Regions from separate parts of the Paenibacillus sp. YPG26 genome, predicted to be linked through region 2. Evidence: riboswitches for the same ligand, from Rfam matches in the RefSeq annotation. Region 2 holds a riboswitch; the other holds the start of a gene.
What was found. Region 2 has a riboswitch for thiamine pyrophosphate ahead of LDO05_RS09210 (thiamine phosphate synthase). Riboswitches for the same ligand answer to the same signal wherever they lie in the genome.
Positions count from the first base shown of each region.

Region 1: it holds a riboswitch for thiamine pyrophosphate, as region 2 does, so the genes downstream of both, thiC (phosphomethylpyrimidine synthase ThiC) here and LDO05_RS09210 (thiamine phosphate synthase) in region 2, are expected to answer to the same signal.

Region 1 is NZ_CP084530.1:374,324-378,519, forward strand. Features, by position in the region: gene LDO05_RS01745 (UvrD-helicase domain-containing protein) at 1-2,080, opposite strand, end outside; TPP riboswitch at 2,318-2,428, shown strand; gene thiC (phosphomethylpyrimidine synthase ThiC) at 2,534-4,196, shown strand, end outside.
Region 2 is NZ_CP084530.1:1,955,187-1,959,382, reverse strand. Features, by position in the region: gene LDO05_RS09225 (thiazole synthase) at 1-386, opposite strand, end outside; gene thiS (sulfur carrier protein ThiS) at 391-597, opposite strand; gene thiO (glycine oxidase ThiO) at 594-1,721, opposite strand; gene LDO05_RS09210 (thiamine phosphate synthase) at 1,703-2,389, opposite strand; TPP riboswitch at 2,558-2,664, opposite strand; gene LDO05_RS09205 (ABC-F family ATP-binding cassette domain-containing protein) at 2,787-4,196, opposite strand, start outside.

The sequences.
Region 1 (4,196 bases), 1.6 Mb from region 2:
TGGCCGCGCCTTCGGCTGCATCGCCGCCGAAGGCCGAGAGCAGAAAGCGCGAGACGGCCGCTTTCTTGCCGCGGTACCTTGCGGGGGAGCTGATGATCAGCTCCTCCTTGGCGCGGGTGATCGCGACGTAGGCAAGCCGCCGCTCTTCTTCCAGGGCGGCTGTCCCCTTGGAGGCACCGCCCACTTCGGAATAGGCGGTGTCCTTCATGCGGTCGGCTTCGATCGCCGAGCTGTGCGGCAGGCTGCCTTCGATGGCGCCGATCAGCATCACAACCGGGAACTCAAGCCCTTTGGACCGGTGGATGGTCATCAGGGCTACACGGTTCCCCTGTTCCCGGGATTTGTCGCTGCTCTGCTCCCGGCTCTTCTGGATCACATCGCTGATGAATCCAAGGAAGCCTACTACTGTATCGAAGCGATCTGCAGAAGCTTCCAGTTCATCCAGCATCTCCTTAATCATTTCCTTGTGCTGGGTCAGCAGCTTCCGTTCATCCGCCTCGACATAAGCATTGTAGAATTTCTCTCTCATCCGGGCGATGGCCGCCGCTGGTCTCATCCCGGAGAGCGTGCGGATCAGCTCAAGCCGGTCCTGGATCTTGGCCAGCTGGAAGTCCTTAAGCCCGGACAAGGTCAGCAGATGAACCAGCGGGCCTTTCTTGGCCCGAATCGATTCCTGCTGGACAATATGGGACATGCCCCGTTCCCGGTTGATATAGAGCGTTGGGAGCACGCTCTCCATCGCGGTGAAATCCCGCCGGTTGAGGCCCAGTCTTAGGTGGTCCACAAGCGGGAGTACTAGGGCATTCTCATAGAGGAGCTGACCATCTCCATATTCAATATATGGAATCTCCCGGATCATGAGCTGCTCCAGAATGGCCCGGTTGTTGCTGGTTGCCCGGTAGAGCACGGCGTAGTCCCCATAATTCCGTCTGCCGGCCCGAACCTCATGCTCAATGCGGTCGAGAGCCAGCCGCGCTTCTTCGTCACTGGAGAGCGGGCGCGTGTACATCGGCCCCGAAGCTCCTGATCTAACCGCCTCCAGTGTCTTGCTTCTGCGGTGCTTGTTGTGCCGGATTACTTCATTGCCAAGACCGACAATCCGTGTCCCGGAGCGGTAGTTAATAGTAAGCGTAATGACTTTGGCCTTCGGGTAAGTCTTCTCGAATTCCAAAATATACTCGCTGCGCGCCCCGTTAAATGAATAGATGGTCTGATCATCATCGCCAACCACCATGAGATGATCCTGCGGGGCGGCGATCAACTTGACCAGCTCATACTGCAGATGGTTCGTGTCCTGGAACTCATCCACCATAATATAACGGAAGCGGTCCTGAATGGTGCGCAGCAGGGAGGGACTCCCCTTCAGCAGCCGGTAGGCCAGGATCAGGACATCATCGAAGTCCATCTTCTCGTGATCGAGCTTCCACTGCTCATACTGCAGTAGAATGCGTTTGGTCTCCCGCTCGGTCACACTGTCTTCAGGCATATCGGGGAGATCTACCAGATTGGTCTTGTAGGAGGAAAGCATGGACAGCAGTGTCTCCGGCTGATAAGCATCCTGAAGACCCATTTCCCGCATAATCTGCTTGAGCAGAATGTGCTGTCTGCGGGTCTCGCTCCAGATCTCCAGCTCATTGCCCTGCCTGCGAATCAGCTGCAGGAAGAAGGAGTGGAATGTCCGCGCCTGCAGGAGACGGACATCGTGCGGATGAATGCCCGGCAGAACGGCAATCCGGTCGCGCATCTCCTGGGCGGCCTTGCTGGAGAAAGTCAGCAGCAGAATTTCCCGCGGATCGACACGTCTTACCGACAGCAGATAACCGGTGCGGCAGATCAGGACGGAGGTTTTGCCGGAACCGGCCCCGGCCAGGGTCAGCAGCGGTCCCTTGAAATGGCGCACCGCTGCAATCTGCGACGCATTCAGCAGAATACCGCTGGCTTCCAGCGTACGGAAATAACCGGCATCCGGATCGCCTCCGCCGACAATCTCGCGGCTGGTCCTGGCAGCGGCCACCCTGGCTTCGGGAACGTGCTGCCGGGCCGCGCCCGCGGGTATTTTATTGAAAATGGATTCTCCCATCAAACTCACCTTCATTTATTCGTACATATATTTTTATCAGCTTATTAGCATACCTCTATTCTTCCAAACATACAATAAGTAGAGCACTGGGAAGTGTGCCAAAGCAGAGTTTAGCCGCCTGAATGCTGGAAAATTAATCATTTATAGTCTGCGATTGTAAATCTAGCAGGGTTAAGTTAAGATAGTATAGAAGTTGAACTTGTGAACTGCTTATAGTTCAACTTCTATACCGACAACTGCATATCAAGCGGGAGCTCAAGGTTTTGGGCTGAGAGGATAGGAATTCCACTATCGACCGTTATACCTGATCTGGGTAATGCCAGCGGAGGAATTGAAATGGACGAAGTCTGTCTGCTTCAAGAGACCCTTTTTAGTGTCTGCTAAGAGGTCTTGTTATGTCCATTTACACGCTCGGCCTTTCTCGGATAACTCACAGAGGAGGCTTTTTTTGTTATGACCAAAGAGACGATTCAGCTTCAGACTTCCGCCCTGCCGGGCAGCCGCAAGGTATATGTGGAAGGCTCACGGCCGGATATTCGTGTGCCGATGCGCGAGATTGCGCTCAGCCCCACTTCCGACAGCTATGGCAGTCAAGAGAATGCGCCGGTCCGTGTGTACGATACGAGCGGCCTGTATTCCGATGCCGCGGCGCAGACCGATATTACGAAGGGGCTCCCTGAGAACCGCCGCGCCTGGATTATGGAGCGTGGGGACGTGGAGGAGTATGAAGGAAGAGAGATCAAGCCGGAGGATAACGGCTATCTGACCGATGATCCAAGGGCCAATACGCAGCAGTTCCCGCATTCAGGCAGACGTCCGCTGCGGGCGAAGCCGGGTCATAATGTGACCCAGATGCATTACGCACGGAAGGGGATCATCACCCCGGAGATGGAATTCATTGCGATTCGCGAGAATGTGCCAGCCGAGTTCGTGCGTGATGAAGTGGCGCGCGGCAGAGCTATTATTCCCAGCAATATCAATCACCCGGAGAGCGAGCCGATGATTATCGGCCGGAATTTCCTGGTCAAGATTAATGCCAATATTGGCAACTCGGCCGTAGGCTCTTCCATTGAAGAGGAAGTGGAGAAGATGACCTGGGCCACCCGCTGGGGCGCGGATACGATTATGGACCTGTCCACAGGCAAGAACATTCACACCACCCGGGAGTGGATTGTCCGCAACTCTCCTGTTCCGATTGGAACGGTTCCGATCTACCAGGCCTTGGAGAAGGTGAATGGCAAAGCCGAGGACCTGAGCTGGGAAGTCTACCGCGATACGCTCATTGAGCAGGCCGAGCAGGGAGTGGATTACTTCACCATTCATGCCGGAGTGCTGCTGCGTTATGTTCCGCTTACGGCGAAGCGTCTGACGGGCATCGTCTCCCGGGGCGGCTCGATTATGGCGGCCTGGTGCCTGGCTCATCATCAGGAGAACTTCCTGTATACGCATTTTGAGGAAATCTGCGAGATTATGAAGGCGTATGATATCGCCTTCTCGCTTGGCGATGGTCTCCGCCCGGGCAGCATTGCGGATGCGAACGATGAAGCCCAGTTCGCGGAGCTGGAGACGCTCGGGGAACTCACTAAGATTGCCTGGAAGCATGATGTGCAGGTGATGATCGAAGGACCGGGCCATGTGCCGATGCACCTGATCAAGGAGAATATGGATAAACAGCTGGATATCTGCGATGAGGCGCCGTTCTACACGCTCGGACCGCTGACGACCGATATTGCGCCGGGTTATGATCATATTACTTCAGCCATAGGCGCCGCTATGATCGGTTGGTTCGGTACGGCGATGCTCTGTTATGTGACCCCGAAGGAGCACCTCGGTCTGCCGAATAAAGAAGATGTAAGAGAGGGAGTCGTCACTTACAAAATAGCTGCCCACGCCGCTGACCTGGCCAAAGGCCATCCCGGTGCGCAGGATCGTGACAATGCGCTCTCCAAGGCGAGGTTCGAGTTCCGCTGGAGAGATCAGTTCCACCTCTCGCTCGATCCGGAGCGGGCCATGGAGTACCATGATGAGACTCTTCCCGCGGAGGGAGCCAAGACGGCCCATTTCTGCTCCATGTGCGGCCCGAAATTCTGCAGCATGCGGATTACGCAGGATATCC
Region 2 (4,196 bases):
GGAAGAACAATGAATCCTTCCTCAAGCAGAACTTCGCAAGCCCGCCAGGTCTCAAGCGGATCGGGAAGAAGCGTGTGAGGATCGCCGATCACCTCTACTTTGATCATATCACAAAGTCCCGAGGCTTTCGCTAGTCTGGCTATACGGACGGCTTCCTCGGCAGTAACGGCTCCCGCGGTATTAGGAAGTAATGTGTATCTCTTCAGATCAAGCCGCTCAAGGAAATTCTCCTGGTTCGGATTCGACAAATTTAATCTGCGAACAGCGAAAGTAAGGATCTGGGTCTCAGACACTTCAACCGCCTGACTCTGTAGCTCCAGGTCAGAGAACTTGCCTGTTCCTAGCAATAACCGTGACTGAAATTGATGTGGTCCTATTGTTAACATGATCTTAACCGCCCCCTACAAAATGTACAATCTCTATTGTGTCGCCATCTTCAACCGAGGTAACCGAATGCTGTTCCTTATTCAATATCTCCTGATTTCTCTCGACAACCACTGTCTTGACGCCCAAATTCAAGTGATCCAGCAGATCTTCAACCGTATGAATTGTGCCTTCGTTCAAGTCCATGTATTGACCATTAATACGCAGCTTCATCGCAGCACGCCTCCTTCAAGCTGGCGCTGGAACCGGTCAGGTCTAAATGCGTCCAGGTTAATCCCAGGTGTATCCTTGCCTTCCATCTCGTTAGCCAGCATTGTCGCTGTTATGGCACTCAGAAGAATTCCGTTACGATAATGGCCAGCAGCGGCATAAAGTCCTTGCAGCTCTTGGAATCCCCCTATATACGGCAGTCCGTCTGGTGACTTGGGACGATGGCCCGCCCAGGCTCGTTCGAACTGGGCATGTCTCAGGTCTGGGATCCACTTGGCCGCTTCACTTATCAATCTGACAATGCTATCAGCGAATACCCCCTGTGAGCTGTCACCCGGAATGCTTGTTGCCCCTATCCACAGCTTGTTGCCTGGTTTGGGCACAATATAGATAGATTTCGCATACAACGTAGCCTGTAATAGAGGGACGCTGCTTTGTACTTCGACAATCTCCCCTTTTACCGGCTCAAGAGGAAAGGACAAGCCCAGCGGCTGCAAGAGCTGCTCTGTTCCCCATCCCCCGGCCAGCACTACTTGATCACAAGGCAGGAATCCTCTAGAAGTCTGGACTCCTTCAACCCGCTTATTATGCACTTGTATGCGGGTAACCTCAGTCTGACGAAGCAATACTGCACCTGTGGCTTGCGCACTGAATGCCAATGCTTCAGTAAGCTTGGAGGGCATAACTTGTATCTCTTCTGACCTGTAAATGGCTCCGCTTAATCCCTTAGCGAGTGCAGGCTCCGCTGCTGCCAGCTGCTCCGGCACCCACCATTGTCCTGTTGCTTCAGCAATTATTCTGGCCTGAAGTTCTTCAGCTTCCAGATTGTCTCTGGCTGGGGTCAGGAACCCTTGTTGATTCAGTCCTGCGTCAATCCCACTTATCTCCTTCACTTCATGCACCAAGGCCGGGATAAGATCCCTGCTTAATCTGGCCAGGTTCTGAAGCTCTGAATGCTCGAAGTGCTCACAATCCGCAGCCAGCATGCCTGCAGCAGCGCCAGAAGCACCAGAAGCCAGGTCCGTCTGTTCCACAATCGTTACACTCTCACCTCGCTTCACCAACTCATAACCAAGGGAACTTCCTATAATTCCTCCGCCAATAATAATTATTTTCCGTCCGCCCAAGAGGGTTCACTCTCCTTCATGATTAAGGCTGCTGTTCCATTAAACATGGCTGCCGCAGCCTGATCCAGCGCGCACCGGTAGGCTTTCGCGGCCGATGCCGGATCTGCCGCATTCATAATTCCTGACATGATCGCAATCCCTGATGCACCAGCCTGCACGATCTCTTTCACACAATTGGGTGTAATGCCCCCTATAGCAATGACTGGAATTCTGGATTTACTGCAGACTTCGGCAAGAGCGGAGATTCCGCGCCCTGGCAGCCCATCTTTCGAGCTTGTTGGGTATACGTGGCCATACAGAATGTAATCCGCCTTGTGCCCATAAGCAGCCGAAGACTCCTCGATAGTATGAACCGAACGGCCAATTCGGAGCTTACCTGCACTGACAGCTCTTGCCAATAACGGATTAAGACTTTCTGCTCCCAGCTGCACACCTCCCAGAGTGTAGGACATCGCAATATCCAGCCTGTCGTTGATATACAATTTGTGGGCAGGGACTCCTAGTTCCAGAAGCTGCTCGACCGCAGAAGATATCTTTCTCGCGCTCCAGCGCCGTTCTCTTAGATGAAAAGCATGGATGTGAGGGTGAATGGCATCTACAACCGATACCAGCTTAGAAGGGTCCTGCTCTCCATTTGAAATAACGTGCAGTTCATGAGAAGAGCTCATTAATCTCCAACTCCCTTTCAGACGTATGAGTAAAGTGGTATACGCACATGCAAAAAAGCCGCTCTCATAGAGAGCGGCAACACGTTCATATCAAAGCGAAAGCTCTGATCACGGCCATATTACAGCATGGTTAATTCCTTTCTTCCCATAGCTTAAATTATGGTGTGACATTCACGAGTACCACTTCCCTACGCTGGTATAACCCAGATCAGGTGCAAAGGGTCCGGAAGTGTGAACTTCCATCTCAGCCAGAATCGGCCCCCCTAGTGTGTAACTATTCAGGTTAGTGCCATTGTAACATGTTTTGGAAATATAGAGAACCCTCAGATCACTATTCCATTAAGGAGTGATCTAAGGGTTCATGTGGTTAAAGAAATGATGAGCTATGGAGCTATGTCTATTTTGTTGACCAGGCTTCTACATCCCAAGTCTTGGTAACCCAGTCTTCATAGAAATCAGGTTCGTGTGATACAAGAATAACAGTCCCTTTGAATTCCTTAAGGGCACGTTTCAATTCTTCCTTCGCAACCACATCCAAGTGGTTCGTAGGCTCGTCGAACAGAATATAATTCGTCTCGCGCATCATCAGCTTGCACAGACGTACCTTAGCTTGTTCTCCCCCGCTCAGCGCCTTAAGAGGACGGGTGATATGTTCATTCTTCAAGCCGCAGCGCGCTAAATGAGCACGTACCTCATGCTGATTCAGATGAGAGAATTCATTCCATACATCATCAATCGGTGTGATATTCTCTGCGCGAACCTCTTGCTCGAAATAAGCCGGGAACAAGAAATCACCTTGGTACGTTTTCCCGCTAATTGGACGAATTTTGCCTAGAATTGTCTTAAGCAGCGTAGACTTACCGACACCGTTACACCCAACAATAGCAATCTTGTCCCCGCGTTCAATGATCATGGACATTTTGGGCAGCAATGCGTGAGTATAACCGATCTCAAAATCAATTCCCTCAAATACCGTCTTTCCGCTGGCCCGCGCTTCCTTAAATCCGAATGTAGGCTTGGCAGCCTCCTCCGGACGGTCAATACGCTCAATACGTTCAAGCTGCTTCTCACGGCTCTTGGCACGGCCAGAAGTTGAGTAACGAGCTTTGTTTCTCTGTATGAAATCCTCTTGCTTCTTGATAAATTCTTGCTGCTTCTCATAGGCCTCAATATGCTGATTCTTGTTGATATCCGCCATATCCAGGAACTTCTCATAGTTAGCCGTGTATCTGGTCAACTTGGCGAACTCAAGATGATACACCACATTGACAACCTTATTCATAAATTCTGTATCGTGGGAGATCAGCATGAATGCATAAGGATAGTTCTGCAAGTAATTGGTTAGCCACTGAATGTGCTCCACATCCAGATAGTTCGTAGGCTCATCGAGGAGCAGCACATTCGGCTTCTCAAGAAGCAGCTTAGCTAGAAGCACCTTCGTACGCTGTCCACCACTAAGAGCAGAGACATCACGGTCAAGACCAATCGCGGATAGCCCAAGTCCATTAGCCATTTCTTCGACTTTGACATCAATCAGGTAGAAGTCTCCAAGGTCCAGCTGCTCCTGAATGTCGCCCATTTGAATAAGCAGCTCTTCAAGCTCCTCTGGAGAGGCATCGCCCATCTTATTGGTAATCTCTATCATTTCCTGTTCAAGTTCCAGCAGCGGAAGGAAGGCATCCTTCAACACATCACGAACCGTCTTGCCCGGAGTAAGAATAGAGTGCTGGTCCAGATAGCCGTAACGCACCTTTGGAGTCCACTCTACTTTCCCGCTGTCCTTGAGCAGCTTGCCTGTCAAGATATT